DNA from 3 places in the Streptomyces subrutilus genome. Region 2 is predicted to be linked to each of the others. Evidence: riboswitches for the same ligand, from Rfam matches in the RefSeq annotation. Region 2 holds a riboswitch; each other region holds the start of a gene.
The links. Region 2 has a riboswitch for cobalamin ahead of metE (5-methyltetrahydropteroyltriglutamate--homocysteine S-methyltransferase). Riboswitches for the same ligand answer to the same signal wherever they lie in the genome.
Positions count from the first base shown of each region.

Region 1: linked by a shared signal. The riboswitch ahead of CP968_RS10390 (energy-coupling factor ABC transporter permease) and the one ahead of metE (5-methyltetrahydropteroyltriglutamate--homocysteine S-methyltransferase) in region 2 are both predicted to bind cobalamin.
Region 3: linked by a shared signal. The riboswitch ahead of CP968_RS11625 (ribonucleoside-diphosphate reductase subunit alpha) and the one ahead of metE (5-methyltetrahydropteroyltriglutamate--homocysteine S-methyltransferase) in region 2 are both predicted to bind cobalamin.

Region 1 covers NZ_CP023701.1:2,443,037-2,453,378, forward strand. Annotated here, with positions in the region: gene glyA (serine hydroxymethyltransferase) at 1-1,068, shown strand, start outside; gene CP968_RS10380 (L-serine ammonia-lyase) at 1,391-2,773, shown strand; gene CP968_RS10385 (SsgA family sporulation/cell division regulator) at 2,931-3,338, shown strand; cobalamin riboswitch at 3,400-3,594, shown strand; gene CP968_RS10390 (energy-coupling factor ABC transporter permease) at 3,624-4,319, shown strand; gene CP968_RS10395 (energy-coupling factor ABC transporter substrate-binding protein) at 4,319-4,657, shown strand; gene cbiQ (cobalt ECF transporter T component CbiQ) at 4,661-5,410, shown strand; gene CP968_RS10405 (energy-coupling factor ABC transporter ATP-binding protein) at 5,407-6,264, shown strand; gene CP968_RS10410 (PadR family transcriptional regulator) at 6,327-6,896, shown strand; gene CP968_RS10415 (EF-hand domain-containing protein) at 6,942-7,154, opposite strand; gene CP968_RS10420 (tRNA-dependent cyclodipeptide synthase) at 7,409-8,194, shown strand; gene CP968_RS10425 (YncE family protein) at 8,161-9,348, opposite strand; gene CP968_RS10430 (polysaccharide deacetylase family protein) at 9,345-10,136, opposite strand.
Region 2 covers NZ_CP023701.1:6,659,782-6,670,123, reverse strand. Annotated here, with positions in the region: gene CP968_RS29670 (serine/threonine-protein kinase) at 1-1,301, opposite strand, end outside; gene CP968_RS29665 (oxygenase MpaB family protein) at 1,283-2,356, opposite strand; cobalamin riboswitch at 2,699-2,921, shown strand; gene metE (5-methyltetrahydropteroyltriglutamate--homocysteine S-methyltransferase) at 3,088-5,406, shown strand; partial or broken gene CP968_RS35080 (DUF4430 domain-containing protein) at 5,632-5,748, shown strand; gene CP968_RS29650 (acyl-CoA dehydrogenase family protein) at 5,839-7,029, opposite strand; gene CP968_RS29645 (class II fructose-bisphosphate aldolase) at 7,220-8,056, opposite strand; gene CP968_RS29640 (SIS domain-containing protein) at 8,053-8,955, opposite strand; gene CP968_RS29635 (LysR family transcriptional regulator) at 9,137-10,051, opposite strand; gene CP968_RS29630 (glycine C-acetyltransferase) at 10,064-10,342, opposite strand, start outside.
Region 3 covers NZ_CP023701.1:2,733,988-2,744,329, reverse strand. Annotated here, with positions in the region: gene CP968_RS11660 (HD-GYP domain-containing protein) at 1-333, shown strand, start outside; gene CP968_RS11655 (tetratricopeptide repeat protein) at 465-1,472, shown strand; gene def (peptide deformylase) at 1,554-2,192, shown strand; gene CP968_RS11645 (hypothetical protein) at 2,274-2,468, opposite strand; gene CP968_RS11640 (helix-turn-helix domain-containing protein) at 2,631-3,599, opposite strand; gene CP968_RS11635 (hypothetical protein) at 3,681-3,947, shown strand; gene CP968_RS11630 (ribonucleotide-diphosphate reductase subunit beta) at 3,944-4,960, opposite strand; gene CP968_RS11625 (ribonucleoside-diphosphate reductase subunit alpha) at 4,960-7,356, opposite strand; cobalamin riboswitch at 7,522-7,655, opposite strand; gene CP968_RS11620 (GNAT family N-acetyltransferase) at 7,697-8,194, opposite strand; gene CP968_RS11615 (CstA-like transporter-associated (seleno)protein) at 8,288-8,476, opposite strand; gene CP968_RS11610 (carbon starvation CstA family protein) at 8,542-10,342, opposite strand, start outside.

The sequences.
Region 1 (10,342 bases), 4.2 Mb from region 2:
TACTACGGCGGCTGCGAGCACGTCGACGTGGTCGAGCAGATCGCGATCGACCGCATCAAGGCGCTCTTCGGCGCCGAGGCCGCGAACGTCCAGCCGCACTCCGGTGCGCAGGCGAACGCCGCCGCGATGTTCGCGCTGCTGAAGCCGGGCGACACGATCATGGGCCTGAACCTGGCCCACGGCGGTCACCTGACCCACGGCATGAAGATCAATTTCTCCGGCAAGCTGTACAACGTGGTCCCGTACCACGTGGACGGGACCGGCCGGGTGGACATGGCCGAGGTCGAGCGCCTCGCCAAGGAGACCAAGCCGCAGCTGATCGTCGCCGGCTGGTCCGCCTACCCGCGCCAGCTGGACTTCGCCGCCTTCCGCCGGATCGCGGACGAGGTCGGCGCGTACCTGATGGTCGACATGGCGCACTTCGCCGGCCTGGTCGCCGCGGGGCTGCACCCGAACCCGGTGCCGCACGCCCACGTGGTCACCACCACCACGCACAAGACCCTCGGCGGTCCGCGCGGCGGTGTGATCCTGTCCACGCAGGAGCTCGCCAAGAAGATCAACTCCGCGGTCTTCCCGGGCCAGCAGGGCGGTCCGCTGGAGCACGTGATCGCGGCCAAGGCGGTGTCCTTCAAGGTCGCCGCCTCGCCCGAGTTCAAGGAGCGCCAGGAGCGCACCCTGGAAGGCGCGAAGATCCTCGCCGACCGCCTGGTGCAGCCGGACGTCACCGAGGTCGGCGTGTCCGTCCTCTCCGGCGGCACGGACGTGCACCTGGTCCTGGTCGACCTGCGCGACTCCGAGCTGGACGGGCAGCAGGCCGAGGACCGCCTCCACGAGGTGGGCATCACGGTCAACCGCAACGCCGTCCCGAACGACCCGCGGCCGCCGATGGTCACCTCGGGCCTGCGGATCGGCACGCCGGCGCTGGCCACGCGCGGCTTCGGCGCCGCCGAGTTCACCGAGGTCGCGGAGATCATCGCGGCCGCGCTGAAGCCGGAGTACGACAGCGAGGACCTGAAGGCGCGCGTCACCGCGCTCGCCGCGAAGTTCCCGCTGTACCCGTCGCTCTAGGCGCGTTCCGCAAGGGCCCGGCCCGCTCCTGCGCGGGCCGGGCCCTTCGCATGGCCGCGCGGCGCCGCCCGGCCGCGGCCCCCGGCCGGTTCCGGGCCCTGCGGGCGTACGTACGGGGGCGGGAACGGGGCAGGCGTACGGGGAAGGGCGGTGCGGGCCCGCGGGCCGCCGCGCCCCGGCCGCGCCTGACGGCCATCTCGGCGCCCCGTCCGGCAGCCGGGCCGTTCACCGCGTCGCGTTAAGCTCGACTGCCGGACAAAATCCGACCAATCCGCCTCTCCTGCCCCTCCCACCCCACGAGCAGACAAGGGAGTCCGCCACCGTGGCCATCTCCGTCTTCGACCTCTTCTCCATCGGCATCGGTCCCTCCTCCTCCCACACCGTCGGCCCCATGCGGGCCGCGCGCATGTTCGTGACCCGCCTGAAGAAGGACGGCCTCCTCGCCCAGACCGCGTCGGTGCGCGCCGAGCTGTTCGGATCGCTCGGCGCGACCGGCCACGGCCACGGCACCCCCAAGGCGGTGCTCCTGGGCCTGGAGGGCCACTCGCCCCGCACGGTGAACGTGGAGACGGCCGACGCCGAGGTCGAGCGCATCCGGCAGAGCGGCCGGCTGCGCCTGATGGGCGCGGAGATAGGCGATGCGCACGAGATCGCCTTCGACGAGCCGAACCAGCTGATCCTGCACCGCCGGCGCTCGCTGCCGTACCACGCGAACGGCATGACCCTCTTCGCGTACGACACGGCGGGCACCCCGCTGCTGGAGAAGACCTACTACTCGGTCGGCGGCGGGTTCGTCGTGGACGAGGACGCGGTCGGCGAGGACCGGATCAAGCTCGACGACACCGTGCTGAAGTACCCCTTCCGCTCCGGTGACGAGATGCTCCGCCTCGCGAACGAGACCGGCCTGTCGATCTCCTCGCTGATGCTGGAGAACGAGAAGGCCTGGCGCACCGAGGAGGAGATCCGCGAGGGCCTGCTGGAGATCTGGCGCGTGATGCAGTCCTGCGTGGCGCGGGGCATGTCCCGCGAGGGCATCCTCCCCGGCGGCCTGCGGGTCAAGCGCCGGGCCGCGTCGACGGCGCGGCAGCTGCGCACCGAGGGCGACCCGATGCTGCACCGCAGCGAGTGGGCGACGATCTACGCGATGGCGGTCAACGAGGAGAACGCGGCGGGCGGGCGGGTCGTGACGGCGCCGACCAACGGCGCGGCCGGGGTCCTGCCCGCGGTCCTGCACTACTACATGAACTTCGTGCCGGGCGCGGACGAGGACGGCGTGGTCCGCTTCCTCCTCGCGGCGGGCGCGATCGGCATGCTGTTCAAGGAGAACGCCTCGATCTCGGGCGCCGAGGTCGGCTGCCAGGGCGAGGTCGGTTCGGCCTGCTCGATGGCGGCGGGGGCCTTGGCCGAGGTGCTCGGCGGCACTCCGGAGCAGGTGGAGAACGCGGCGGAGATCGGCATGGAGCACAACCTGGGCCTGACCTGCGACCCGGTCGGCGGCCTGGTCCAGATCCCGTGCATCGAGCGCAACGGCATGGCCGCGGTGAAGGCGGTCACGGCGGCGAAGATGGCGATGCGGGGCGACGGCTCGCACAAGGTCTCCCTGGACAAGGTCATCAAGACCATGAAGGAGACCGGCGCGGACATGAAGGTCAAGTACAAGGAGACCGCCCGCGGCGGCCTCGCGGTCAACGTCATCGAGTGCTGACCCGGCGCCGCCGCGGCCGAGAGGGGCCCAGCGGCCCTGGGGGACGGGACCTTCGGCAGGGGGGCCGGGGGTCGCGGCGGGGTTAGGTTGCCCGGAGGGCGGAGAACCGCGGAACGGCCCGCGGGGCACGCGCATGCCGGCAGAGAGGCGCACTCCCTTGGTCACCACCGAACACCGCGTCCTCCCGCTGCGGCTGGAGGCCTCCCCGGTCGCCGTCACGCTGCGGGGGGTCTTCGCCTACCGCTGCGACCGGCCGTACGAAGTGTCCGTGGACCTGCACGGCGGCGGCCGGTACCTGGCGCGCTGGGTCTTCGCCCGCGACCTGCTGCTCGACGGGGAGTCCCGGGCCACCGGCGAGGGCGACCTCCGGGTGTGGCCGTGCTGGGAGGGCAGCGAGCCGCGCGTCTTCCTCGCCTTCAGCAACGGCGAGCACGGCGCGGTGGTGTCCGCCCGCGCCAAGGACGTGCGCGAACTGTGCCGCCGGCTGACCCTGCTGGTCCCGCGCGGCCAGGAGCACCGGCAGTACGACCTCGACGCGGAGCTCAGCGCGCTGCTGCCGGGCTGAGCGCGGACCCGGGCGGACGGCGGGTGCACCGGGGCGGGTTGGTGGAGGCCCGCACGGCCGACTAGGGTCATCGGGCCTTGGTGTTCGGGAAACCGGTGGGAAACCGGTGCGGCCCTCGCCACTGTGATCGGGAAGTCCGGCGCCACTCCTACGGGAAGCCACTGGGACCACGCGGGAGACCGCTCGGCCCCGGGAAGGCGGAGTCCGGGCATCAGTACCCGTGAGCCAGGAGACCGGCCGGGGCGCGTTGTCCATCCACGAGGTGCTGGAGAGGTCTCCCCACTCATGCATATCGCCGAGGGGTTCCTGCCCCCTTTGCACGCGGTCGCCTGGGGCGCCGCGTCCGCTCCCTTCGTCGTCCACGGCGTCCGGGCCCTGACCCGCGAGGTCAAGGCCAATCCGGAGAGCACCCTGCTCCTCGGTGCGTCCGGAGCGTTCACATTCGTCCTGTCCGCCCTGAAAATACCCTCGGTGACGGGAAGTTGCTCCCATCCCACCGGTACGGGGCTCGGGGCCATCCTCTTCCGGCCGCCGATCATGGCGGTGCTCGGCACGATCACCCTGCTGTTCCAGGCGCTGCTGCTGGCGCACGGCGGGCTGACCACGCTCGGCGCCAACGTCTTCTCCATGGCGATCGCCGGCCCGTGGGCGGGGTACGGCGTCTACCTCCTGCTCCGGCGGACCGGGGCGCCGCTGATGGTCTCCGTGTTCTTCGGGGCCTTCTTCGCCGACCTGGTGACCTACTGCGTGACCTCCGTGCAGCTGGCGCTGGCCTTTCCCGACCAGGCCACCGGGTTCACGGGCGCGCTCGTGAAGTTCGGTGAGATCTTCGCCCTCACGCAGATCCCGCTGGCGGTGAGCGAGGGGCTGCTGACCGTCCTGGTGATGCGGCTGCTCATGCAGTCGAGCCGGTCGGACCTGGTCCGGCTCGGCGTCGCGAAGCTCACCCGGCGCACGGCGAAGCAGGAGGCGGCGCTCTGATGACGCGGAACGCGAAGATCAACACCCTGCTGCTGCTCCTGGTGGCGGCGCTGGCCGTCCTCCCGCTGGCCCTGGGCATGGGCGACGGCAAGGAGGAGCCGTTCGCGGGCGCCGACGCGCAGGCGGAGTCGGCCATCACCGAGCTGAAGCCGGACTACGAGCCCTGGTTCTCGCCCCTGTACGAACCGCCCTCCGGGGAGGTCGAGTCGGCCCTGTTCGCCTTGCAGGCGGCGCTGGGCGCGGGGGTGCTCGCGTACTACTTCGGCGTCCGCAAGGGCCGCCGCCAGGGTGCGGCGGCCGCGGCGGCCGCCACCGGTGACCGCGCCGTGGAGTCGTAGGCGGTGCTGCCGATCGACGCGGCGGCGCACGGCAGCCGCTGGCGCCGCCGCCATCCCCTGGAGAAGGCCCTGCTGGGGATCGGGCTGACGGTCACCGCGGTGTGCCTGCCGCCCTGGCCGGGCGGCCCGCTGGTCGCCGCCGCCACCCTCGCCGTGCTCCTGGGTCCCGCCGGGGTGCCGGGGCGGCAGTTGTGGCGGGCCTTCCGGATCCCGCTGGGCTTCTGCTTCACGGGGGCGCTGCCGCTGCTGTTCGCGGTGGGCGGTCCGGCCGGGCCGGTCGCACTGGCCCCCGACGGGCCGCGGCACGCGGGGGAACTGCTGCTGCGGACCTCGGCGGCCTCGCTGGGCGTGCTGCTGTTCGCGTTCACCACTCCCGTCTCGGACGTGCTGCCGCGTCTGGTGCGGGCCGGCGTCCCGGCGCCGGTGGTGGACGTGGCGCTGGTCATGTACCGGATCGGCTTCCTGCTGCTCGACTCGCTGACCCGGGTCCGCCAGGCCCAGGCGGCCCGTCTGGGGACCACCGGCCGGGCCGCGGCCTGGCGCTCGGTGGCCGGCCTCGCCGCGACCACGTTCGTCCGGGCCTTCGACCGCGCGGCCCGGCTCCAGTCGGGGCTGGCGGGTCGCGGCTACGACGGGGCGCTGCGGGTGCTCGTGCCCGAGGCGGCGCTGTCCTGGCGGTTCCTGACCGGGACCGCCGCCCTGCTGACGGCCCTCGTCGCCGCCACCCTCGTACTCAAGGAGCTGTACCTGTGAAGCCGTTGGAGAAGCCGCCGGGGACCACGCCGGCGGGCCCGCTGGTGGAGCTGGTGGGGGTCCGCTACGCGTACGAGGACGGCCCGGACGTCCTGTCCGGCGTGGACTTCGGGATCACCGGGGGCCGGGCGCTGGCCCTGCTCGGGCGCAACGGCAGCGGCAAGACCACGCTGATGCGGCTGCTGAGCGGGGGGCTGCGGCCCGCCGCCGGCGCGCTGCTGCTGGACGGTGCGCAGGTGTCGTACCGGCGTGCCGGGCTGACCCGGCTGCGCACGGCGGTGCAGCTGGTGGTCCAGGACCCCGACGACCAGCTGTTCGCGGCCTCGGTCGAACAGGACGTGTCGTTCGGCCCGATGAACCTGGGCCTGCCCGCCGACGAGGTCCGCGCCCGGGTCGCGGGGGCGCTCGCGGCCCTGGACATCACCGCGCTGCGGGACCGTCCGACGCACCTGCTCTCGTACGGTCAGCGCAAGCGCGCGGCCATCGCCGGGGCGGTGGCGATGGCCCCGCGGGTGCTGATCCTGGACGAGCCGACGGCCGGGCTGGACCCGGACGGCCAGGAGCGGCTGCTCGACGCGCTGGCGGGGCTGCGCGGCGCGGGGACCACGGTGGTGATGGCCACGCACGACGTGGACCTGGCGGTGCGCTGGGCCGACGACGCGGCGGTGCTGACCCCGGCGGGCATCCGCGTCGGCCCGGCGGTGGAGCTGTTGTCGGACCCGGAGCTGCTGGCCTCGGCCGGGCTGCGCCAGGCCTGGTCCCCGGCGGTGACGGCCTTCCTCCGGGCGCGCGGCCTGCTGGACCCGGCCGCCCCCGGTCCGAGGACCCCGGAGGCGCTGGGCGCCCTGCGGTAGCGCCGTGCGGTAGCGTCCCGCGGCGCCCGCCGCGCCGCCCGGGCCGTACCTAGGATGGCGCCATGTCGCTGCCGCACGCCATCCTCACCGCCCTGCTGGAGAAGCCCTCGTCCGGGCTGGAGCTGACCCGTCGCTTCGACCGGTCCATCGGGTACTTCTGGTCCGCGACTCACCAGCAGATCTACCGGGAGCTGGGCCGCCTGGAGGAGTCCGGGCTGATCCGGGCGCTGCCCGGCGAGGTGCCCGTGCGGGGCCAGAAGAAGGAGTACGAGGTGCTGCCCGCGGGGGGCGCGGAGCTCGCGCGGTGGGTCGCCGAGAGCCAGGACCCCAAGCCGATGCGCGACCCGCTGCTGCTGCGCATCCGCGCGGCGGGGGTGGTGGGGCCGCGGGGGCTCGGGCCCGAGCTGCGGCGCCATCTGGAGCTGCACCGCGAGCGGTTGGCGCGGTACGAGGCCATCGAGGAGCGGGACTTCCCGCCGGGCCGTGACGCCGTGGAGGACCGGCTGCGCCGGCTCGTGCTGCACGGCGGGATCGCGCTGGAGGGGTTCTGGCTGGCGTGGCTGGAGGAGGCGCTGGCGGAGGTCGGGACCATGGAGGGGGCGCAGGACGGCTCCGGCGGGCCCGGGGCGTGACGGCGCCCCCGCCCCCGGCAGGCGGGGCGGGGGCGCGGGCCGGGACTACTTGTTCAGGGCGCCCCAGAACTCGTCGAAGCTCAGCAGGCCGTCGGCGTTCGCGTCCTTGGACGCGAGGACGGCGTCCGCGACGGCGCCGGTGACGTACGCGTCGCCCATCGCCTTCATGGCCGCGCTGTACTCGTCGGCCGTGACGAAGCCGTCACCGTTCACGTCGAACTTGTCGAACGTCGCCCGTGCGCTCTCGATGTCAGCCACTGGGTCCACCCCTTCTTGGTGCTTGTTGACCGGCTCAGGGTAGCCGCCGTCCGCGGACGCCTTCGCCGGGGGTCCCGTTCGGGCGGCGGAAAGGAATTCACATCACCTTCGGACAACACGGAAGTGACAATTCCGGCCAAGAATTCCGGTCCGCTCCCGTCACGCTCCGGCATCACGGCACAACGTACGGGCATTGCCGCCACGCCAGGAGCGCAGGGCTCCCGGGACAAGCGGCGACAAGGGCGATCACACGGGTGACGATCACAGCCGACGCATCATGCGACGTTCTGCCCTTCACCCGTACCCGCCGCCGTGTCCGGGAAGACGGCTACCATGTGCTCATCGGGGTGAGCCCCGGAAACGGCTACGTCAGCTCCGAGCGCGGGGGACCTGACGATCCGTCCGCCGCGGGCCGCGCCGTGCGGCGACACATCCTGAAAGCCGTGGAGGAATCAGGCCCGCCCCAGGCGGAAATCCGCGTGGGGGCGCGTTCCGAGTTCCAGTCCGACCCCGTCCACCAACTTCTGCACCGCCGCGTGATGCATTTCCCGGATACCGGCGACGCATTCCGTGAGGGCTGTGTGGAGATGGCCCTGAACTTCGTCGGATCCAAGGTACCGGAAGGTGAATCCGTCACGGACGCGCAGTCGCGGGTCTGTTTCGATTACATGGCCGCCGAGGGCGGCCCGGCCGACCTGCGGGCCGGGTACGCCGACCCCTGCTCCGCGGCCCTGCGGCACTTCTGCCCGGCGTCGTCCCCGGGCCGGGCGCATGCGGAGATCGTGCTGGAGGTGCTGGTGGAACGGCTGCCGGGGCTGCGCTCGCGGCGCCGGCGGAGAACCTGGTGGGGCGCACGGGCTCCATCAAGCGGCTGCCACGGCGGCTGCCCGTCGCCTGGTGGCGGCGACGCCCGTCGGCGGACGGGCCCGAGCCGGTGCCCCGGGGGCCGTGGGAGCTCCCGGGGCACCGCCGTGCGCGCCGTGCGCGGGCGGCCGCGTACGGCCGGCTACCGGAAGATGCCGGTGTGCCCGAGCGAGTAGCGGCCGGGCTGCGGGTACACGGCGAGGCCGTGCGGGCCGCCTCCGACGGGAATGCGGGCGAGCTCCTTGCCGGTGGCCGTGTCGATGGCGTAGACCTCGGCGTCGTAGCGGCCCGACAACCACAGCACCTTGCCGTCGGCGGAGACGCCGCCCATGTCGGGGCTGCCGCCGTCCGGCAGTTCCCACTTCTTGGTCAGCTTGTTCTTCGGGAAGTCGAAGACCGAGACGGTGCCCTCGCCGCGGTTGGAGATGTACATCTCCTTGGAGTCGCGGCTCACGTACAGGCCGTGGCAGCCCTTTCCGGTCGGCAGGAGCTTGGGCGTCTCGAACTTGTCGCCGCCGAGCACCCACATGCCGTGCGCCATCATGTCGGCGACGTAGAAGGTCTTGCCGTCCGGGGAGACCTTGACGTCCTGCGGCATGGCGCCCTCGAACGGCAGTTTCTGCTGGCCGATGACCTCCATCTTCTCGGTGTCGACCTTGAGGAGTTCGCCGGAGAACTCGCAGCTCACGATGAAGTAGCGGCCGTCGGCGGAGAAGTCGGCGTGGTTGACGCCGAAGCAGCTCACCGGGACGGTCTTCACGCGGTCCATGGTGTGCGGATCGCGGAAGACGAGTTCCTTGTCCATCGAGGCCATGACGATCGCGTACTTGCCGTTCGGCGTGAAGTACAGGTTGTACGGGTCGTGCACCTCGACCGGCTTCCCCGCCTCGCCGGTGGCCGGGTTGATCGGGGTGAGCGTGTGGCCCCGGTTGTTGTTGACCCACAGGGTCTTCATGTCCCAGGAGGGCACCACGTGCTGGGGCTGGTTCCCGACCGGGATGGTGTCGACCACCTGGTACGTCGCGGGGTCGATGACGGACACCGTGTTGGAGGTGGTGTTCGGCACGTAGATGCGGGAGGGGAAGTCCTTGACGACCGGGGAGAGCTTGCCGGGCCGGTCCGCCGCGTAGACGTCGTTCGGGTCCAGGACGGGGGGCATGCCGGGCAGGCCGGGCGGGACGGCCGGAAGGGCCTTGACGGGCTTGGCCGGGCCCTTGGTGCCGAGTGCCTCGGCGGGCCCGTCGCCGGAGGATCCGCAGCCGGCCAGGGCGGCGAGGACCAGACCGGCCAGCAGCACGGTGGCCTTCCGGGGAAGGCGGGTGGTCGTCATGGGGTCAGCAGCTCCGTGGTGGTCACCGCGCGCAGCTTGCGCCGCGCGAGTTCTTCGAGGAGGGGAGGCATCGCGTCGACCGTGTCCGCGTAGCCGAAGTGCAGGCTCACCACCGATCCGCCGTGGATCGTCCCGGTGACGTTGCGGAGGACGGCCGCGGCGCCGGGCGAGGTGAAGTCAAGGGAGTCCACGTCGTACGACAGGACGTGCGGGTAGCCGGCCCGCTGGGCCAGCTTCTGGACGAGCGGGGAGGCGTTCTGGGTCTGGGAGGGCCGGAACCAGGTGCCGATGGAGCCGGTGAGGCGCTTGAGCCGCTGGGCGCAGCCGGTGATCTCGGCGTAGGCCTCGTCCTGCGGCATGTCGTTGATCGCGAGGTGGCGCTGGGTGTGGTTGCCGAGTTCGTGGCCGCCGTCCAGGACGCGGCGGGCCATGTCGGGGTGGTCGTCGAGCCAGGTCCCGATGGCCAGGACGGTGATCCGGGCGCCGCCGCGCTCGGCCTCCGCCAGCACCGACCGGGCGATGGCGGGGTCCCCGTTGCCGTGGAAGGTGAGGGCGACCCGGGGGCGGTCGCGGGGGCCGTGGCCGATCTCCACGGGCTGGCCGGCGAACCGGCGCGGTGCGGCGGCGGGGCGGGCCGGGGCGGAGGGCTTGCCGGGGCCCGGGGGCGGGGCGGAGGAGGAGGTGGGGGGCGCGGTGGCGGGGCGGCCCGATCCGCACGCGGTGGCGAGTCCGACCGCGGCGGCGGCACCTGCGCGCAGGGCCGCGCGGCGGCCTGGAGGTGAGAGCACTTGCCCATTTAAGGGGTGGATGGCCCGTTAGGTAATGATTGACCCAATTTGGGACGTCGCCTCAGGGGCCTTAGACGGCCCCCTGTCCGCCATGTGGTCAACGATTTACACACAGCGGTCGATACTTATTCATTGATTACGAGGTGAGTGGCCCACCTCACCTAGGATTTAGCTAGAAAGTCTTGGTATTTGCACACTTATGTCCG
Region 2 (10,342 bases):
CGACCCTCGGCCACGGATGTGTACATGGCGAGCGCCGCCTCGGGACGGCCGGCCCGGCTGAGCGCGAAGGCCCGGGTGTGGCCCGCGGCGAGGGCGTCGGGGCCGGTCTCGCGCGGGCCGGGGAGGCGCGGGACGCCGTACTCCGCGGTGAGTCGCGGGTCCTCGGCGGGCGCGGGGCGGCGCGGGCCGCCGGGGACGGCGTCGGCACCCGCCTGGGGCCACGGCAGGGAGGCGGCCGCGACGGCGGCCCCGGTCGCGGTGCCGTGGTCCGGGCGGTCGGAGGACGGGCGGTCGGAGGTGCGCGGGGCCGTCCAGGAGCCGGTGAGGACGGCCCAGGCGCCGCTCGCGGGGCGGGCTTCGATGCCGGCCTTGCGGCCGGCGGTCATGTCCCGGGCCCACTCGGGGAGCGGCGCCCGGGCTCCGGGCGGCCCGCCGTGGGCCCCGCCGCGGGCCTCGACGAGGCGGCGGTGCAGGTGGCGGGCGTCGCCCGGCCGGTCCTCGGGATGCTTGGCGAGCAGGTCCAGGACCACCCGATCGAAGTACTCGGGCAGCTCGGGCCGGTGCTCGCGCGGCGGCACGGGCGCGGTGTCGCGGTGGCCGACCAGCACCGACCAGGAGTCGCCGAGGTCGAAGGGCGGGGCCCCGGTCGCGATCTCGTAGAGGACGCAGCCGAGGGAGTAGAGGTCGCTGCGGTGGTCGACCTCCCCTCCCGCGATCTGCTCGGGCGACATGTAGTGCGGGGTGCCCATCGCCATGCCGCCGCCGGTGAGCTTGGCGGTGAATCCGATGTCGTGGGCGAGCCGGGCGATGCCGAAGTCGCAGATCTTCACCGTGCCGTCGGTGAGCCGCATGATGTTGGCCGGCTTCAGGTCGCGGTGGACCACGCCCTGGTCGTGGGTGTAGCCGAGGGCGGCGGCCATCTGCTCGGCGATGTCGAGCACCACCTCGACGGGGAGCGGGCGGGCCTCGTTGTCCTCCAGCAGCTGGCTGAGGTTGCGGCCTTCGAGCAGCTCCATGACGAGGTAGAGGCAGCCCCCGGTGGCGCTGTCGTCGCCGAAGTCGTGCACGACCGTGACGCCCCGGTGCTGCAGGGCCGCCGCGACGCGCGCCTCGCGCCGGAACCGCTCGCGCAGGACTTGGGTGAAGTGGGCGTCCTGTTCGGCGCCGATCGGTTTCAGGCACTTCACGGCGACCTGCCGGCCCAGCGACTCGTCGCGGGCGCGCCACACCTCGCCCATGCCGCCGCGCCCGATCAGATCGAGCGACCGGTACCGGCCCTGGATCAGTCTGGACTCCGCCATGTCTTGAAGTCGCCCCCGTCGTTGTGCCACGCCCTCCCCGGCCCGTCCAGTATGGCCGCTGATGTACGCAGTGTGTACGGGGAGGGGCGACTCCCGGGGCCCAGGCGACGCATCGCTCTCACGATGTGGCCCGGTGGCAACTGCCAGCGCAAACCTGCGGGAATACTGCGCAAGGCGTGACCTGTGAGACGCAGGCGACGGGTGGTGCTCCGCGGGGCCGGAGCGGGGCGGCCGTACAACCGGTGGGCCCAGCCGGGCAGGCTCGCGTAGGCGAGGCCGGCGAGCGGACGCCACAGCAGGTTTCGGCCAGGGACGAGGAGGGGGTGGATCGGCGGGCTGCGGAGGAAGTCGTCCACGGCGTGCGCGTCCGCACCGGCGGCGAGGACGGGGCGGACCGCGTCGAAGTACGCGGCCAGGGCCGCCGTACCGGCGGGGACGGCGGCCGGGTCCAGGCCCACGAGGCGGGCGTTGGCACGGTTCTCGTCCACGTAGCGGTCGGCCTGGGCGGGGGTCAGCGGGACGCCGGAGCGGCGCAGGACGTGCAGGAAGCTGTCGATCTGCGCGCAGTGGACCCACAGCAGCAGCTCGGGGTCGTCGACGGGGAACCGGAGGCCCGTCCGCGGGTCGGTGGCGGAGAGTCGGCGGTGGATGGCCCGGACGCGGGCGCCGGCGCGTTCGGCGGCGTCGGTGGTGCCGTAGGTGAGGGTGCCGACGAAGTCGGCGGTGCGCAGCAGGCGGCCCCAGGCGTCGGCACGGAAGTCGCTGTTCTCCATGACGCCGCGCACGGCGCGCGGGTGCAGGGCCTGGAGGTAGAGCGCGCGGACCCCGGCGATCCACATCACCGGGTCGCCGTGGCACTGCCAGGTGACGGAATCCGGCCCGTACAGCCCCGGATCGGGGCCGGGCGCGGGGCGCGTCGCGGTGGTTCGCGCACCGGGCGCCGGGCACGCCGCGGCGGCCTCCGGACCCGGTGCGGGGTGCGTCGGTCCGGCGGAGTCCGGTGCTCCTCCGGTCGACGGGGTGCCGTGTGAGGGGGTGCCTCGGTCCGTACCCATCGCCGTACCTCCCTGTCGCGGGCGCACCCGGACCTTCCAGGCTACCGACGCGCGCCCGCGCACGGCAGGCCCGCGGCGGTTCCGGCTTCGCGCGGGCGCGCGGGAGCCCGGTGCCGCGCCCGGAAGGCCCGGAGGGCGCCCGGAAGGCCGCGACCGCGCGCACGGGGTCCCGGGGGGGGGGACCGCGCGCCGCCGAGGCCGCCTCCGCACCCCGTTCCCCACACCGTTGCGCACTGCGGTCCGCACCCCGTGAGCCCCGCCCCAACGACACCACCCGTCCCACGTGTCTCAGTTCACGGTCCGCGATGTGGGAATCTCCGGCCGTTCTCGACCGCGGGGGCCTACGCTGCCCCTGCAGCTGGTTCGCCCCGTCCGCCAGGCGGGATGCGTCGTAAGAGGGAACCCGGTGGGAATCCGGGACTGCCCCGCAGCGGTGAGCGGGAACGACCGCCGTCATACGCACTGGGCCCGTACGGGTCTGGGAAGCGACGGCCAGTAGGTGCCCGCCGGGAGACCGGCAGGCGAGCCCGCGAGTCCGAAGACCTGCCCGTTGCCCGCACGCGTCCGTTCGCGTGCGGTGATCCCGGTGACCTCGTGGGCGGGTCGGCGCAGATGTCAGGCGGAGTGTCCGCGCGTACCCCGTACGCGGCGGCGGCGACCGTCCGGCACGTCACCCCTCCCCCGCGGTTCCGGGCTGTCTCACGACACGCACGCTCGCGAAGGAGAGTCACGTGACAACCGAGTCCGCAGCCACGGCCGCCCGCGCCACCGTCCACGGTTACCCCCGCCAGGGCCGCAACCGCGAGCTCAAGAAGGCCGTCGAGGGCTACTGGAAGGGCCGCGTCGACGCGGACGCCCTCCGGGAGACCGCCCGGGAGCTGCGCCGCGGCAACTGGCGCCAGCTCGCCGACGCCGGCATCCACGAGGTCCCGACCGGCGACTTCTCGTACTACGACCACGTCCTGGACACCAGCGTCATGGTCGGCGCCCTGCCCGCCCGCCACCGCGCCGCGGTCGAGGCGGACCCGCTGGACGGCTACTTCGCGATGGCCCGCGGCACCCAGGACGTGGCGCCGCTGGAGATGACCAAGTGGTTCGACACCAACTACCACTACCTGGTGCCCGAGCTCGGCCCCGACACCGTCTTCACCGCCGACCCCGGCAAGCAGGTCGCCGAGCTGACGGAGGCCCTCGCACTGGGGCACACCGCCCGGCCCGTCCTGGTGGGGCCCCTGACCTACCTGCTGCTGGCCAAGCCCGCTCCGGGCGTCGCGGACGACTTCGTGCCGCTCACCCTGCTCGACCGGCTGCTGCCCGTCTACGCCGAGGTGCTGGCCGCCCTGCGCGCCGCCGGAGCCCGGTGGGTGCAGCTCGACGAGCCGGCGCTGGTCCAGGACCGCACCCCGGCCGAACTGAACGCCGCCGCCCGCGCCTACCGGGAGCTCGGCGCCCTCACCGACCGTCCCAAGCTGCTCGTCGCCTCCTACTTCGACCGGCTCGGCGAGGCCCTGCCGGTGCTGGCGAAGGCGCCGGTGGAGGGGCTGGCGCTGGACTTCACCGAGGCCGCCGCGGCGAACCTGGCGGACCTGGCGGCGGTCGGCGGACTGCCCGGCAAGCGGCTCGTCGCCGGCATCGTCAACGGCCGCAACATCTGGATCAACGACTACCAGAAGTCGCTGACCACCCTGGGCACCCTGCTCGGCCTCGCCGACCGGGTGGACGTGGCCGCGTCCTGCTCGCTGCTGCACGTCCCGCTGGACGCCTCCGCCGAGCGGGACGTCGACCCGCAGATCCGCCGCTGGCTCGCCTTCGCCCGGCAGAAGACCGCCGAGATCACCACGCTCGCGCGCGGGCTGGCCCAGGGCACCGGCGCCATCGCCGCCGAACTCGCCGCCAACCGGGCCGACCTGGCCTCCCGGACCGGCTCGGCCATCACCAACGACCCCGCCGTACGGGCCCGCGCCGCGGCCGTCACCGCGGGCGACACCCGCCGGGCCCAGCCCTACCCCGAGCGGGCCGCCGCCCAGCGGGCCCACCTGGGGCTCCCGCTGCTGCCCACGACGACCATCGGCTCGTTCCCGCAGACCACCGAACTGCGCACGGCACGCGCCGATCTGCGGGCCGGACGCATCGACACGGCCGGGTACGAGGAGCGCATCGAGGACGAGATCCGCGAGGTCCTGGCCTTCCAGGAGAAGAGCGGCATCGACGTGCTCGTGCACGGCGAGCCCGAACGCAACGACATGGTGCAGTACTTCGCCGAGCAGCTGACCGGCTACCTCGCGACCCGGCACGGCTGGGTCCAGTCGTACGGCACGCGCTACGTCCGCCCGCCGGTCCTGGCCGGTGACATCTCGCGCCCCGAGCCGATGACGGTGCGCTGGACGGCCTACGCCCAGGCGCAGACGGCCCTGCCGGTCAAGGGCATGCTGACCGGCCCGGTCACCATGCTCGCCTGGTCCTTCGTCCGGGACGACCAGCCCCTCGGCGACACCGCGCGGCAGGTGGCGCTCGCGCTGCGCGACGAGGTGGGCGACCTGGAGGCCGCCGGCACGGCGGTCATCCAGGTCGACGAACCCGCCCTGCGCGAGACGCTCCCGCTGCGCGCCGCCGGCCACGCCGGCTACCTCGCCTGGGCCACCGAGGCCTTCCGCCTCACGACCTCCGGGGTGCGGCCGCAGACCCAGATCCACACGCACATGTGCTACGCCGAGTTCGGCGACATCCTCCGCGCCATCGACGACCTCGACGCCGACGTCATCAGCCTGGAGGCCGCCCGCTCGCACATGCAGGTGGCCGACGAGCTGGCGGGCGCCGGGTACCCGCGCGAGGTGGGTCCGGGCGTGTGGGACATCCACTCCCCGCGGATCCCGTCCGCCGAGGAGGCCGCGGCCCTGCTCCGCAAGGGGCTGGAGGCCATCCCGGCCGAACGCCTGTGGGTGAACCCGGACTGCGGCCTGAAGACCCGCGGCTGGCCCGAGACCCGGGCCTCGCTGGTGAACCTCGTCAGCGCGGCCCGTACGGTGCGCGCCGAAATCACCTCTGCCTGAGGGAAGTTGACAGCCCGTACGATGCGAGCTGCCCCGGCCCCCACGGGCCGGGGCACACCACCGAATGCGCGCACAGCCGGGGGAAGCCCATGTGAATCCGGCGCTGACCTGCAACCGTGAACGGCCCGTCCGGGCCGTGAGTCGGAGAACCCGGGTGCGACGCGCACTGCCTCCCACGGTCACGGTCCGCAGCGCGAAGCCACCGGCCCCGGGCCCGCCCGCCCCGGCGGCGGTTCGGCGTACTGGAGCGTCTCGGTGAACGGGACGCCCACCCCGGTCGGCGGCTGCCGGTTCAAGCTGAACGCGGGTGACCGGGCGGCCTTCACCTGGACCTCCTTCTGATCCGTCCGCAGATCCGTGCGGCGCCCGGGTGCCGCGGGCCGGGCGACCGGCCGGCGGCGCCGTCGGGCGGCCCGGGCCGGGCCGGGCCGGTCAGCGGCGGACGCGGGGCATGCCCAGGCCGATCCAGGAGATGATCTCGCGCTGGATCTCGTTGTTGCCGCCGCCGAAGGTGAAGATCACCGCGCTGCGGTAGCCGCGTTCCAGTTCGCCGTGGAGGACCGCGCCGGCCGAGCCGTCCTTGAGGGAGCCCGCCGCGCCGACGACCTCCATGAGCCAGGCGTAGGCGTCCCGGCGGGCCTCGGAGCCGTACACCTTGACCGCGGAGGCGTCCTGGGGGGTGAGGGTGCCGGCCTGGACGGCGTTGACCATCTGCCAGTTGAGCAGTTTCATCGCGTCGAGCCGGACGTGCGTGCGGGCGAGGCGGCCGCGGACCCAGGCGAGGTCGATGACGCGGCGGCCGTCCGCCAGCCTGGTGCCGGCGGCCCAGCGTTGGACGTCGTGGAGGGCGCGGATGGCCATGGTGCCGTGGGCGGCGAGGGTGACGCGTTCGTGGTTGAGCTGGTTGGTGATCAGGCGCCAGCCCTTGTTCTCCGCGCCGACGCGGCGACTCGCGGGGACCCGGATGTCCTCGTAGTAGCTGGCCGTGGTGTCGTGCGAGGCGAGCGTGTTGATCAGGGTGTACGAGTAGCCGGGGTCGGACGTCGGCACGAGCAGCATGGTGATGCCCTTGTGGGCGGGGGCGGCCGGGTCGGTGCGGACGGCGAGCCAGACCCAGTCGGCGGTGTCGCCGTTGGTCGTCCATATCTTCTGGCCGTTGACCACGTAGGTGCCGGTGTCCTCGTCGCCCTCGCGGACCGCGCGGCAGGCGAGGGCCGCCAGGTCGGTGCCCGCGTCCGGCTCGCTGTAGCCGATGGCGAAGTCGATCTCGCCGGCCAGGATCTTCGGCAGGAAGTACGCCTTCTGCTCGTCGGTGCCGAACTGCATGAGGGTCGGCCCGACGGTGTTGAGCGCCATCAGCGGCAGCGGCACGACGGCCTGGGCGGCCTCGTCGAAGAAGATGAACTGGTCCATGGGCGACATGCCCCGCCCGCCGTACTCGCGCGGCCAGCCGACCCCGAGCCACCCGTCGGCGCCGAGGCGGCGGATGGTCTCCCGGTAGAAGCGCTTCTGTGCGGCCGGGTCCTCGTAGCGGGCGTAGACGTCCTCCGGGACCAGCTCGGCGAAGTAGGAGCGCAGCTCGGCGCGCAACTGCTGCTGCTCAGGCGTGTATTCGAGGTGCACGGCGCCTCCGGGGGTCTCGCGGTCCAGCCGGTCGCTGGCGTGGCGGCGGTCAGACTAGAACCTGTTCCAAGAATTCGGAAGGACCCGGAGCGGCCGGGTTCGGCGGCGGCACCGGGCCCGGGCGCGCGGTGTACCCGGTGGTGCGGCGGGGCGCCGTGCCGCCCGCACCGCACCGGCCCGGTACGGCGGATCAGTTCAGGGCGCGCAGCATGGCCTCGGCCGTCGCCGCCATCGCCGTACGGGCCTGCGCCAGGTACGGCCTCGGGTCCGCCGGGGTCAGGTGGGCGCGGATGGCCCCGGTCATCGCGAGGTTCAGCGCGGTGCCGATGTTGACCTTGCGGATGCCTCCGGCGACGGCCGCCGCGAGTTCGGCGTCCGGCAGGCCGGAGGAGCCGTGCAGGACCAGCGGGACGTCCACCGTCTTGGCGAGCCGGGCCAGCAGGGCGTGGTCCAGGGCGGCGGTGCGGGTGGTCATGGCGTGGCTGCTGCCGATGGCGACGGCCAGGGCGTCCACCGCGGAGTCGGCGACGAACCGCCGGGCCTCGTCGGGGTCGGTACGGGCGCCGGGCGCGTGCGGGTCCAGGGGCGCGGCCCCGTTCTTGCCGCCCACCTCGCCGAGCTCGGCCTCGATCCACAGCCCGTTGGCGTGCGCCCAGTCGGCGGCGGACCGGGTCGCCTCCAGGTTCTCGCCGTACGGGAGGTGCGCGCCGTCGTACATCACCGAGCTGTAGCCCGCGTCGCAGGCCTGGCGGAGCAGTTCGGTGCTCTTGACGTGGTCCAGGTGCAGGCCGACGGGGACGGCCGCGGCCTCCGCGCAGGCGGCGGCGGCGCGGGAGATGGGCAGCAGCCGTCCGCCGCGGAACGCCACGGCGTTCTCGCTGAGCTGGAGGATGACGGGGAGCCCGGCCGCCTCGGCCCCGGCGACGACCGCTTCGGCGTGCTCCAGGGTGATGATGTTGAACGCGGCGACGGCGCGGCCGGCGGCGGCCGCCTCCCGGACGAGCGGGCCGGCGGGGACCAGGCTCATCGGACGGCCTCCTCGCTCGCGGCGAGGACCACCGAGCGGGTCAGGTGGCGCGGCGCGTCGGGGTCCAGCCGGCGGTGGGCGGCGACGGCCAGGGCCAGGCGGTGCACCCGGACCAGTTCGGCCAGCGGGTCGAGCCGGCCGGCGATCCACTCGGCGCCGGTCTCGCGCACCTGCCCCGCGAGCCCCTCGGGCGCCTCGTCGAGCGACCAGGTGACGGTGCCGGGCCCGGAGACGCTGATGGGGCCGTGCCGGTACTCCATCGCGGGGTAGGACTCGGCCCAGGAGAGCGAGGCCTCGCGCATCTTCAGCGCGGCCTCGTGGGCGAGGCCGGTGCTCCACCCCCGGCCGAGGAAGGTGAACTGCCCCCGCGTCTGGAGGCCTTCGGGCAGCGGCTCGGCCAGGGCGGTGCGCGCGTCGGCGACGGCGGCCGGCGAGTGGAGGCCGGCGTGGGCGCGCAGCAGGGTGAGGGCGGTGGTGGCGAACCGGGTCTGGACGACGGACCGTTCGTCGGCGAAGTCGAGGATCACGAGCGCGTCGGCGACGGTCGCCACGGGGGTGTCCGGGTCGCCGACGACGGCGGTCGTGGGCACGCCCGCACCCCGCAGCGCGGCCAGCAGGTCGAGCACCTCGGTGGTGGTGCCGGACCGGGTGAGGGCGACCACCCGGTCGTAGTGCCGGTGGCGCGGGAACTCGGAGGCGGGGAAGGCGTCCGTCTCGCCCTGCCCGGCTTCTTCGCGCAGCGCGGCGGCGGCCTGGGCCATGTAGTACGAGGTGCCGCATCCGACGATCGCGGTGCGCTCTCCCGGCCGCGGCAGCACCGCCCGCCGGGCCGGTGCCAGTTCCGCGGCCCGCTCCCAGCAGGCGGGCTGCGTGCCCAACTCGTGCGCGACGTGACTCATACAGGCTCCCTCGGGCGGCAGGCTGGTGCTCGTTTCTGCAAGGTAGCGCGCCCTTTCACGCAAGTTCAAGCATCTCCGGCGGAACGGCCGGGTCATTGTCGTTCGCGTCTGGCGCCCGCGCCCGCCCGCCGCGGCGTACGCCCGCCGGGCTCCGGTCCCCGGCGGCCGGGCCCCGCGGGCTTCAGTGGGCCGGCAGCCGCTCCGACTCCCGTACCAGGGCGGCCAGGACGGGAGCGATCAGCGGGTGGGACTCGGCGCCGCGCCGGGCCGCGGCGAAGACCCGCCGGGTGGCGGCCGGGCCGGCGACGGGCCGCACCCGCACCTCCTTGAGGTCCATGCCCCGCAGCGCCGACCGCGGCACCAGCGCCACCCCGGCCCCCGCACCCACCAGCGCGGTGACGGCCCGGAAGTCGTCGGAGGAGTGGGCGAACCGGGGTTGGAAGCCGGCGAGTTCGCAGGCGAGCAGGGTCACGTCATGGCACGGGTTGCCCGGGTACTGGCCCACCCAGTCGGAGTCGGCCAGGTCCGCCAGCGACACCGCGGGCAGGTCGGAGAGCGGATGCCCGGACGGGAGCACCGCGTCGAAGGGCTCCGCGTAGAGGGGCAGGACGGACAGCCGTCTGTCGTCCGCGCCCGGCCCGCCGCGGTACTCGACCGCGAGCGCGACGTCGGCCTCGCCGTCCAGCAGCATCGGCAGGCTCTGGTCCCCCTCGGCGTCCCGGACGCGCAGCCGGATGCCCGGACGGTCCCGGGCCAGGCGGGAGAGGGCCGGGGCCAGCACCTCGGCGATGCCGGTCGCGAAGGCGGCCACCGTCACCTCGCCGGCCGAGCCGCCCGCGTACGCGGCCAGTTCGGCCTCCGCCCGCTCCAGCTGCGCCACCACCTCGTGGGCGTGGCCGAGGAGGATCTCCCCGGCCGCCGTGAGCCGCACCCCGCGGCCGCTGCGGGTCAGCAGCACGTGGCCGGTCTCCTGTTCCAGCGCGGCGAGCTGCTGGGAGACGGCCGAGGGGGTGAGGTACAGGGCTGCGGCCGCGGCGGTCACCGTACGGTGGTCCGCCACGGCACGCAGGATGCGCAGCCTGCGGGGGTCGATCACCCCTCCATTGTCTCAGCCGGCCGGGGTACCGGCGGCCGTGCCCACCGCCGCCCCGGCGCCCGCGCCGAGGGCGGCGCGGGCGTCGACGAAGGCCGCCACGGCGCGCTCCACGTCCGCGGTCGAGTGAGCCGCGGAGAGCTGGACGCGGATGCGCGCGGCGCCGAGCGGGACCACCGGGTAGGAGAAGCCGATCACGTACACCCCGCGCTCCAGCAGCAGCTCCGCCATCTTCGCGGCCTCGGCGGCGTCGCCGATCATCACCGGGGCGATGGCGTGGTCGCCGGGCAGGAT
Region 3 (10,342 bases), 3.9 Mb from region 2:
ACCGCCGGGCTGCCGGCCGACGAGGCCCGCCGCATCGCCGGCCTGGGCGGGGAGGTGGCCCGGCAGACCGGGGTGCCCGCGGAGGTCGCCGTGGTGGTGGAGCGGCAGGCCGAGCCGTACCGGGAGCAGCCGGTGGCCGCCCGCATCGTGCGGGCGGTCAACGCCTACGACGACCTGTCCGCCGGGGGCGGTCACCCGGGCGGCTCACTGGCCGCCCTGGAGCAGCTGCGGCTGGGCACGGGCCACGACTACCAGCCCGAGGTGGTGGAGTCCCTGGCGAGGGTTCTGGCCAGGGGTGGCCGTGACAGAGTTGTTCCCGTCGCTCCTGGGTAACCCATGGGTAATGAGCGGCCGTCCGAGCGGGCATGGTTGGATGCCAGTGAGAGTGTCCGTGAGGGTGTCCGCAAGGCTGCACCGTTGTCCCCCAGCGACCGCTGGGCGGTGCCCCCAGGCAGGCGGGAATCGTGAGGATCTTCGGGAAGGTACGGCATCGGCCCTCCGCCTCGTGGCGGCAGGCCACCGACCGCGCGTTCACGCTGATCGGCGACGGTCGGTACGAGGACGCGGGAGCGCTGCTGACGAGAGCGGCGGACCTGGAACCGTGGCTGTCCGAGTCCTGGTTCAATCTGGCCCTGCTCCACAAGTTCCGGCACGACTGGGAGCAGGCCCGGTCGGCCGGCCTGCGCGCGGTGGCCCTGCTGGACCGGGAGGCGGGCGCGCCGGACTGGTGGAACGTCGGGATCGCGGCGACGGCGCTGCAGGACTGGCCGCTGGCCCGCCGGGCCTGGCAGGCGTACGGGCTCAAGGTTCCCGGCGATCCGCACGGCGCGGGCGACCGTTCCAAGGGCGGCGGCGAACCGGTCGGCATGGAGCTGGGCAGCGCGGCCGTGCGGCTGTCGCCCGAGGGCGAGGCCGAGGTGGTCTGGGGCCGCCGGCTGGACCCGGCCCGGCTGGAGGTCCTGTCGATCCCGCTGCCGTCGTCCGGCCGGCGCTGGGGCGAGGTGGTGCTCCACGACGGGGTGCCGCACGGGGAGCGGGTCACCGCGGCCGGCCCCTCGTACCCGGTCTTCGACGAGATCGAGCTGTGGGCGCCGTCCCCGGTGCCGACCTGGGTGGTGCTGCTGGAGGCGGCCACCGAGGCCGACCGGGACGCCCTGGAGCAGCTGGCCTCGGACGCCGGGTTCGCCGCCGAGGACTGGTCCTCGTCGGTGCGGCTGCTGTGCCGGACCTGCTCGGAGAGCGAGATGCCGAGCGACGAGGGCGACGGGGAGCACCTGGACCCGCACGACCACAGCGAGCCGGGGCACCCCGGGCCGCTGGGGCACCGGACGGCCGGATCCGGTTCGCTGTGGGTGCCCGAGCGGGAGTGCGGGATCGCGGCGCCGCCCGGTCTGGTGCGCGGGCTGCTCGACGGCTGGGTCGCGGACAGTCCGGGCAGCCGTGAGTGGCGGGATCTCGAAGAAGTCTGCTGAGTCGTGCCCGTAGGCTGTACGGGCACATCGGTGGCCGTCGGCTGCCGCCGGTGACGGACTTACGGAAGGCGTACGGCGGACATGGCGCAGCAGGAGAACGAGGTTGTCGAGGCCGTGGCGAACGACGGGTACGTCGTGGACACCGAGGACTGCGCGGAGCGCGAGCTCGCCCACCGCGAGCGTGGCACCGCCCGTCCCATCACGGTGGTCGGCAACCCGGTCCTGCACCGGGAGTGCAAGGACGTCACCGAGTTCGGCGACGAGCTGGCGCGGCTGATCGACGACATGTTCGCCAGCCAGAAGGCCGCCGAGGGCGTGGGCCTGGCCGCGAACCAGATCGGTGTGGACGCCAAGGTCTTCGTCTACGACTGCCCCGACGACGACGGCAACCGGCACACCGGTGTCGTGGTCAACCCGAAGCTCGTCGAGCTGCCGGCCGGCACCCGCGTCCTGGACGACTCGAACGAGGGCTGCCTGTCCGTGCCGACGGCGTACGCCTCGCTGGCGCGCCCGGACTACGCCGAGGTGACCGGCCAGGACGCGCAGGGCAACCCGATCAAGGTGCGCGGCACCGGCTACTTCGCCCGCTGCCTCCAGCACGAGACCGACCACCTGTACGGGTACCTGTACATCGACCGGCTCTCGAAGCGGGACCGCAAGGACGCGCTGCGGCAGATGGAAGAGGGCACCCCGCGCTACGAGACCGTCCCGAACGCGTAGCGGCCCCGGTCACCACGGCACGCGGCGGGGCCCCGCTCCGATCCGGAGCGGGGCCCCGCCGCGTGCCGTGGACGGCGCCGGCTACTTCCGGACGAAACCCCAGCCGCTGTCGGGGGGAGCGACCCCCCAGCCGCTGTCCGCCGGCGGCTGCGCGGAGCGGGCCGGAGCGGGCGCGGCGAACCCCCAGCCGCTGTCCGCGGAGGCGGCGCCGGTCGCGCCCCCGACGAGCAGCGCGGCGAACGCGGCGGCGGTGAGGATGCGGGCGGTGCGGGACATACAGGCCCCCCTGGGCTGTGGTGGTGAGGCGCGGGGCCCGAGTGCGGTGCGGGCTTCCTGGGCCAGGCCCGTTCACCGTACGTCATCGTCCGGCTACCCAGGCGACGGGTTCGGGACAAGTGTTCCCCGTCTTTCGGCCAGGCCCAGATCCGGTCACCGCGGTCAGGCGACGGCCTGCGGCCCCCGGAACGCGCGCCGGAAGGCGTTCGGGGTGGTGCCCAGGGCGCGCAGGAAGTGGTGGCGCAGCGCGGCCGCGTTGCCGAAGCCGCAGCGGCCCGCGATGGCGTCGACCGTCTCGTCCGTGGCCTCCAGCAGCTCCTGGGCCAGCAGGACCCGCTGGCGCAGCACCCACTGGTACGGGGTGGTCCCGGTCTCCTGGAGGAAGCGGCGGGCGAAGGTCCGGGGGGACATGTGGGCGCGCTCCGCGAGCTGCTCGACGGTGATCTCCCCGTCGAGGTGGCGGGCCATCCATCCGATCACCGCGCCGACCGTGTCGCAGGAGGTGCGCGGCAGCGGCCGCCGGATGTACTGGGCCTGGCCGCCGTCCCGGTGCGGGGGCACGACCATCCGCCGGGCGATCGTGTTGGCCACCTCGGCGCCCTGCTCCTGGCGGACCACGTGCAGGCAGGCGTCGATGCCGGAGGCGGTGCCGGCGGAGGTGACCACCGGGCCCTCGTCCACGTACAGCACGTCGGGGTCGACCCGGGCCCGCGGGAAGCGGCGGGCCAGCGCGGGGGCGTGCATCCAGTGGGTGGTGCAGCGCCGGTCGTCGAGCAGGCCCGCCGCGCCCAGCACGAACGCCCCGCTGCACACGCTGAGCACCCGTGCCCCGCGGTCCACGGCCCGGTGCAGGGAGGCCAGCAGGGCGGCCGGGTAGTCGCGGACGGGGGCCTCGCGGTCGGCCGGCAGGCAGATCAGGTCCGCCTCCTCCAGCCGGTCGGGGCCGTGGGGGAGGGTGAGGCCGTAGTGGCCGTCGCCGACCGCGAGCGGGTTGTCCTCCGCCGCGCAGACGGCGAAGTCGTAGACGGGCAGGCCCACCGCGCTCCGGTCGACCCCGAAGACCTCGCAGAAGATGCCCAGTTCGAAGGGGGCGACCCCGTTGGCCACGGCCACGGCCACGTTGTTCAGCATGACCCCAGTGTGGCAGTAATTCGTAGATCCATGACGGTCCTGCCACTGTCGGGTGGGATCCGCCCCGGCGAGGGTGGAGCCGTGAACACGCTCCTGAACCTCCTCACCGTCCTCGCCCTGGCCGCACCGCTCCTCGCCCCGGCCCTGTACGGAGCCCTGCGCGAGCGCCGGATCGACCGGCAGCTCGCCGCCGCGGCCCGCGGCGAGCCGGCGGCCCCGGGGCGGGGCCCCGCACCGGCCGCGGACCGGTCCCCACAGCGCGGCGGCGCCCGGTCCGCCGCGCGGCACCGGGGCCACACGGCGCACCGGGCGCCGACGTCCGCAAGAGCGGGGGAGCGGGCGGCCTAGAAGTCCTCGTCCAGGTCGACCGTGCCCTCGACCGCGACCTGGTAGGCCGACGGGCGCCGCTCGAAGAAGTTCGTCAGCTCCTGGACGCCCTGCAGCTCCATGAAGGAGAACGGGTTCTGCGAGCCGTACACCGGCGGGAAGCCCAGACGCACCAGGCGCTGGTCCGCGACGCACTCCAGGTACTCGCGCATCGACTCGGTGTTCATGCCCGGCAGGCCGTCACCGCACAGGTCGCGCCCGAACTGCAGCTCCGCCTCCACGGCCTCCTTCAGCATGTCGGTGACCTGCTGCCGCAGGGCGTCGTCGAAGAGCTCCGGCTCCTCCTTGCGGACCGTGTCCACGACCTCGAACGCGAAGTTCATGTGCATGGTCTCGTCACGGAACACCCAGTTCGTGCCGGTGGCCAGACCGTGCAGCAGGCCGCGCGAACGGAACCAGTACACGTACGCGAAGGCGCCGTAGAAGAACAGGCCCTCGATGCACGCCGCGAAGCAGATCAGGTTCAGCAGGAAGCGGCGCCGGTCGGCGGCCGTCTCCAGCCGGTCGATCTTCTCGACCGAGTCCATCCACCGGAAGCAGAACTGCGCCTTCTCGCGGATCGACGGGATCTCCTCGACCGCGTCGAAGGCCGCCGCGCGGTCGTCCGGGTCGGGCAGGTAGGTGTCGAGCAGCGTCAGGTAGAACTGGACGTGCACGGCCTCCTCGAACAGCTGGCGCGACAGGTACAGGCGCGCCTCCGGGGAGTTGACGTGCTTGTAGAGCGTCAGCACCAGGTTGTTCGAGACGATCGAGTCACCCGTCGCGAAGAACGCCACGAGCCGGCCGATCATGTGCTGCTCGGAGGGGGTCAGCTTCGCCAGGTCGGCGACGTCCGAGTGGAGGTCGACCTCCTCCACCGTCCACGTGTTCTTGATCGCGTCGCGGTAGCGCTCGTAGAAGTCCGGGTAGCGCATCGGACGGAGCGTGAGCTCGAAGCCCGGGTCCAGGAGGTTCTTGGTGTCGTTGGAGCTCATTACTGGCAGGCCTCGCAGGACTCGGGGTTCTCAAGGGAGCAGGCGAGCGCGTCCGCGTCGGCCGCGGCCTGCGGGAGCGCCACCGGGGTGGTGGCCTGCGCGGCGCGGGCGATCTTCGTCGCCGGGCGCGAGCGCAGGTAGTAGGTGGTCTTCAGGCCCTGCTTCCAGGCGTACGCGTACATCGAGCTGAGCTTGCCGATGGTGGGCGTCTCCAGGAACAGGTTCAGCGACTGCGACTGGTCGAGGTAGGGGGTGCGGGCCGCCGCCATGTCGATCAGACCGCGCTGCGGGATCTCCCACGCCGTGCGGTACAGCTCGCGCACCTCGGCCGGGATCCAGCCGAAGCCCTGCACGGACCCGCTGGCCTCGCGCAGCGCCTCGCGGCTCTGGGCGTCCCATACGCCGAGCCGCTTCAGCTCGTCCACCAGGTACGCGTTGACCTGGAGGAACTCGCCGCTGAGCGTCTCGCGCTTGAACAGGTTGGAGACCTGCGGCTCGATGCACTCGTACACGCCCGCGATCGAGGCGATCGTCGCCGTCGGCGCGATGGCCAGCAGCAGCGAGTTGCGCATGCCGGTCGCGGCGATCCGGGCGCGCAGCGCGTCCCAGCGCTCGGGCCAGTTCCGCTCCACGTCGTAGTGGTCGGGGTGCAGGACGCCGCGCGCGGTCCGGGTCTGCTCCCAGGCCGGCAGCGGGCCGTTCTTCTCGGCGAGGTCGCAGGAGGCCTCGTACGCGGCGAGCATGATCCGCTCGGAGAGCTTCGTGGACAGGGCCTTCGCCTCGGGGGAGTCGAACGGCAGCTTCAGCTTGAAGAAGACGTCCTGGAGGCCCATCGCGCCCAGACCCACCGGACGCCAGCGGGCGTTGGAGCGGCCGGCCTGCTCGGTCGGGTAGAAGTTGATGTCCACCACGCGGTCGAGGAAGGTCACGGCGGTGCGGACGGTCTCGTCCAGCCGCTCCCAGTCGATGTCGCCCGTCTCCGTCAGGACGAACGCGCCCAGGTTGACCGAGCCGAGGTTGCAGACGGCCGTCTCGCCGTCGTCGGTGACCTCGATGATCTCGGTGCACAGGTTGGACGAGTGCACGACCGTGCCCGGCTCGGCGGTCTGGTTCGCGGTGCGGTTGGACGCGTCCTTGAAGGTCATCCAGCCCTGGCCGGTCTGCGCGAGGGTGCGCATCATCCGGCCGTACAGCTCGCGGGCGGGCATGGTCTTGCGGGCCAGGCCGTCCGCCTCGGCCTTGCGGTAGGCGGCGTCGAACTCCTCGCCCCACAGGTCCACCAGCTCCGGGACCTCGGCGGGGGAGAAGAGCGACCACGGGGCGTCGGCGTTGACGCGGCGCATGAACTCGTCCGGCACCCAGTGCGCGAGGTTCAGGTTGTGCGTGCGGCGCTGGTCCTCGCCGGTGTTGTCGCGCAGCTCCAGGAACTCCTCGATGTCCGCGTGCCAGGTCTCCAGGTAGACGGCGGCGGCGCCCTTGCGGCGGCCCCCCTGGTTCACGGCGGCGACGGAGGCGTCGAGGGTCTTCAGGAACGGCACGATGCCGTTGGAGTGGCCGTTGGTGCCGCGGATCAGCGAACCGCGGGCGCGGATGCGCGAGTACGAGAGGCCGATGCCGCCGGCGTGCTTCGACAGCCGCGCGACCTGGTGGTAGCGGTCGTAGATCGAGTCGAGCTCGTCCAGCGGGGAGTCCAGCAGGTAGCAGGAGGACATCTGCGGGTGCCGGGTGCCGGAGTTGAAGAGGGTGGGGGAGGACGGCAGGTAGTCGAGGCGGCTCATCAGCCGGTACAGCGAGGCCACTTCCTCGACGGCGCGCACGCTGTCGTCCTCCGCGAGACCGCAGGCCACGCGCAGCATGAAGAACTGCGGGGTCTCCACGACCTGGCGGGTGATCGGGTGGCGCAGCAGGTAGCGGCTGTGCAGGGTCCGCAGGCCGAAGAAGCCGAAGCGGTCGTCGGCGCCCTCGGCGAGCGCCAGCTCGACCAGCGAGTCCAGGCGGGCCGCGTGCGCCGCCACGAAGGCGGCGGTGCGGTCGGCGATCAGGCCCTCGCGGTGACCGACGGCGACGGAGGCGGAGAAGGAGGTGGCGCCCTGGCCGGCGGCCTCCTCGGCCACGGCCAGCGTCAGCAGCCGGGCCGCGAGCCGGGAGTAGGCCGGGTCCTCGGAGATCAGCCCGGCGGCCGCCTCGGTGGCCAGGCCGCGCAGCTCCGCCTCGTCCGCGACGGAGCTGCGGCCGCGCAGCGCGGCGGCGGCGACCCGGCCCGGGTCGGTGTCCGGCAGGTCGGCCGTCAGCTCGGTGAGGGTGCGCAGGATCGCGGCCCCGGGACCTTCGCCCGGTCCCGTGAGGACCGTGGACGGAACGGACTCGGCGCGCGGTGCGGAAGGCGCGATGGTCACGGCGGGAGCTCTCCCTCGCTCGGCCCGGTCTTCGGCGGGGCGGGGTGCGAGGGGCGCACGCGGGGATGCGCACGCGCACACCCCGACAGGGTGGGCGGTACGTGCACCGCATGGCGTCCACCGGCCCAACCGCGAGGCCCGGACGTATCGGCACCCGGTTCGGTCGAGCCGGGTGCGCTGTCGGCAGGTCCTCGGACTTGCGGATGCACCGATGGGTGCATTTCATACCGTTGCGGGACAGTTCCGGATTCACACCGGATTCCCCTGCGGCGACAGCAGCCCTGAGCATACATGTGGGGGCGCCTCTCTGTGGAAGCCCCCACATGTAGTGTCGGCGCGGCTACAGGTTCAGCCGGTACGTGAGCAGCAGGAGGTCGTCGATCGGCGCCCAGTCCCGCTCCGGAGTACGGGTGAAGCCCAGCCGGACGTAGATCCGGTGGGCCCCTTCCATGCCCTGCTGGGTGGACAGCACCACCGCCTCCACCCCCTCGATCGCCCGCGCCCGTTCCAGGCAGGCGCGCACGAGCGCCTCGCCCGCGCCCTGCCCGCGCGCCTCCCGGGCCACGGCCAGCATCCGGAACTCGGCCTCGCCCGGCCCGGCTATGTCGGCGAGCGGGCTGCCGGGCGCGGCGAAGGTCACGCCGCCCAGCAGGCGGCCCCCGAGTTCGGCGACGAGCACCTCGGCCCGGGCGGCGCGGCCGGCGACGTCCCGCAGCGTGTGGAGGTAGGGGTCGCCGTCGCCGAAGTCCAGGTGCCCGTCGGAGAGGTAGGCCCCCGCCGTGATCTCGCCCAGCTCCGCGTAGTCGGCGGGCAGCGCCGTCCTGATCGTGATGTCCATGGCACCGAGTGTGCCGGAGGACCGAACGGCCCCGGACCCGGGTGCGCCGAAGGGCCCCGCCGGGAGGGGCGGGGCCCTTCGGTACGCGGCCGCTCAGCAGCAGCGGAACCCCTCGCGGGGATCGGCCTCCCGGGCATCCGTGCGGGCCCGCTCGAAGGCGCGGCGGGTGGGGACCTCGGCGTCCGGGTCGTGCGCGCGGGCGTGGGCGACGTACCGGTCGTAGGCGGCCTCCCCGGAGAACTCCCGCACGTAGAACCGCGCCCGCGCCAGGGCCCGGCGCAGCCGTCCGGGGGCGGGTCCCGCGCACCCGGACGGGGCCGGCCCCGCGGCGCCGGCCGCCGAGCGGTTCACGCGACCGGCTCCTTGGCGCGGCCGCCGCCCGAGTCGAGGCCGGCCGCGGCCAGCTCGGCCCGCTCCTCGGCGGTGGCGATCAGCCCGGCGGGTGCGACGATCTTCGACTCGGACCACGGGACCTCGGAGAGCTTCACGGACTCCGGGGCGGAGATGGCCTTGAAGCAGGTCCGGGCCGCGTCCAGCAGCACGATCACGATCAGGACCGCGAACAGCACCGACAGCACGCCGTCCACCGTGGCGTTGGTGACCACGGTGTGCATCTCCGCCATGGACTTCGCGGGCGGCAGGACCTTCTCGGCGTCGATGCCGGCCTGGTACTTGTCGCGCTGTGCGAAGAAGCCGACCTTCACGTCGGAGGAGAAGATCTTCTGGTAGCTGGCGGTGAGCGTGACGGCCACGTCCCACGCCAGCGGGACGCCGGTCACCCAGGCCCACTTGAGCCGCCCGGACTTGACGAGCAGGGTGGTGCAGACGGCCAGGGCGACCGCGGCGAGCAGCTGGTTCGCGATGCCGAACAGCGGGAAGAGCTGGTTGATGCCGCCCAGCGGGTCCTTGACGCCGACCCACAGGAAGTAGCCCCAGCCGCCGACGACGACCGCGCTCGCCAGCCAGACGCCGGGCTTCCAGCTGACGTCCTTGAAGGACTTGTGCACGTTGCCGAGGGTGTCCTGGAGCATGAACCGCCCGACGCGGGTGCCCGCGTCGACGGTGGTCAGGATGAAGAGGGCCTCGAACATGATGGCGAAGTGGTACCAGAAGGCCTTCATGCCGGCGCCGCCGATGACGGCCGAGAAGATCTCCGACATTCCGAGCGCGAAGGTCGGCGCGCCGCCCGTACGGGACAGCAGGCTGGCCTCCTCCACGTCCTTCGCGGCCTGCGCGAGGGCGTCGGGGCTGATGGCGAAGCCGAACCCGGTCACGGCCTGCGAGGCCGTCTCGACCGTGGTGCCGATGACGCCGGGGGGCGAGTTGACGGCGAAGAAGAGGCCGGGCTCGATGATGCAGGCCGCGATCATCGCCATGATCGCGACGAAGGACTCGGTGAGCATGGCACCGTAGCCGATGACCCTGACCTGGGTCTCCTTCTGGATCATCTTCGGGGTGGTGCCCGAGGAGACCAGCGAGTGGAAGCCGGACAGGGCGCCGCACGCGATGGTGATGAAGACGAAGGGGAACATCGAGCCGGCGAAGACCGGACCGTCGCCCCGGGTGGCGAACTCGGTGACCGCGGGCATCTTCAGGGTCGGCATCGCGATCACGACGCCGACGGCGAGCAGGGCGATCGTGCCCACCTTCATGAAGGTCGACAGGTAGTCGCGGGGCGCGAGCAGCATCCACACCGGCAGCACCGAGGCGACGAATCCGTACGCGACCATCCAGACGACCAGCGTCTCCTTCTCCAGCGTGAAGGTGCCGGCCAGCGAGGACTCGGCGACCCAGCCGCCCGCGACGATGGCGAGCAGCAGCAGCGCGACGCCGATCACCGAGACCTCGGTGACCCGGCCCGGCCGCAGCACGCGCAGGTAGAAGCCCATGAACAGGGCGATCGGGATGGTCATGCCGATGGAGAAGACGCCCCAGGGGGAGTGGGCGAGGGCGTTGACGATGACCAGCGCCAGCACCGCCAGCAGAATGATCATGATGGCGAACACGGCGACGAGGGCGGCGGCTCCGCCCACGGGGCCGATCTCGTCCCGCGCCATCTGCCCGAGCGAGCGCCCGTCGCGCCGGGTCGAGAAGAAGAGGGTGACCATGTCCTGGACGGCGCCCGCGAAGATGACGCCGGCGACGATC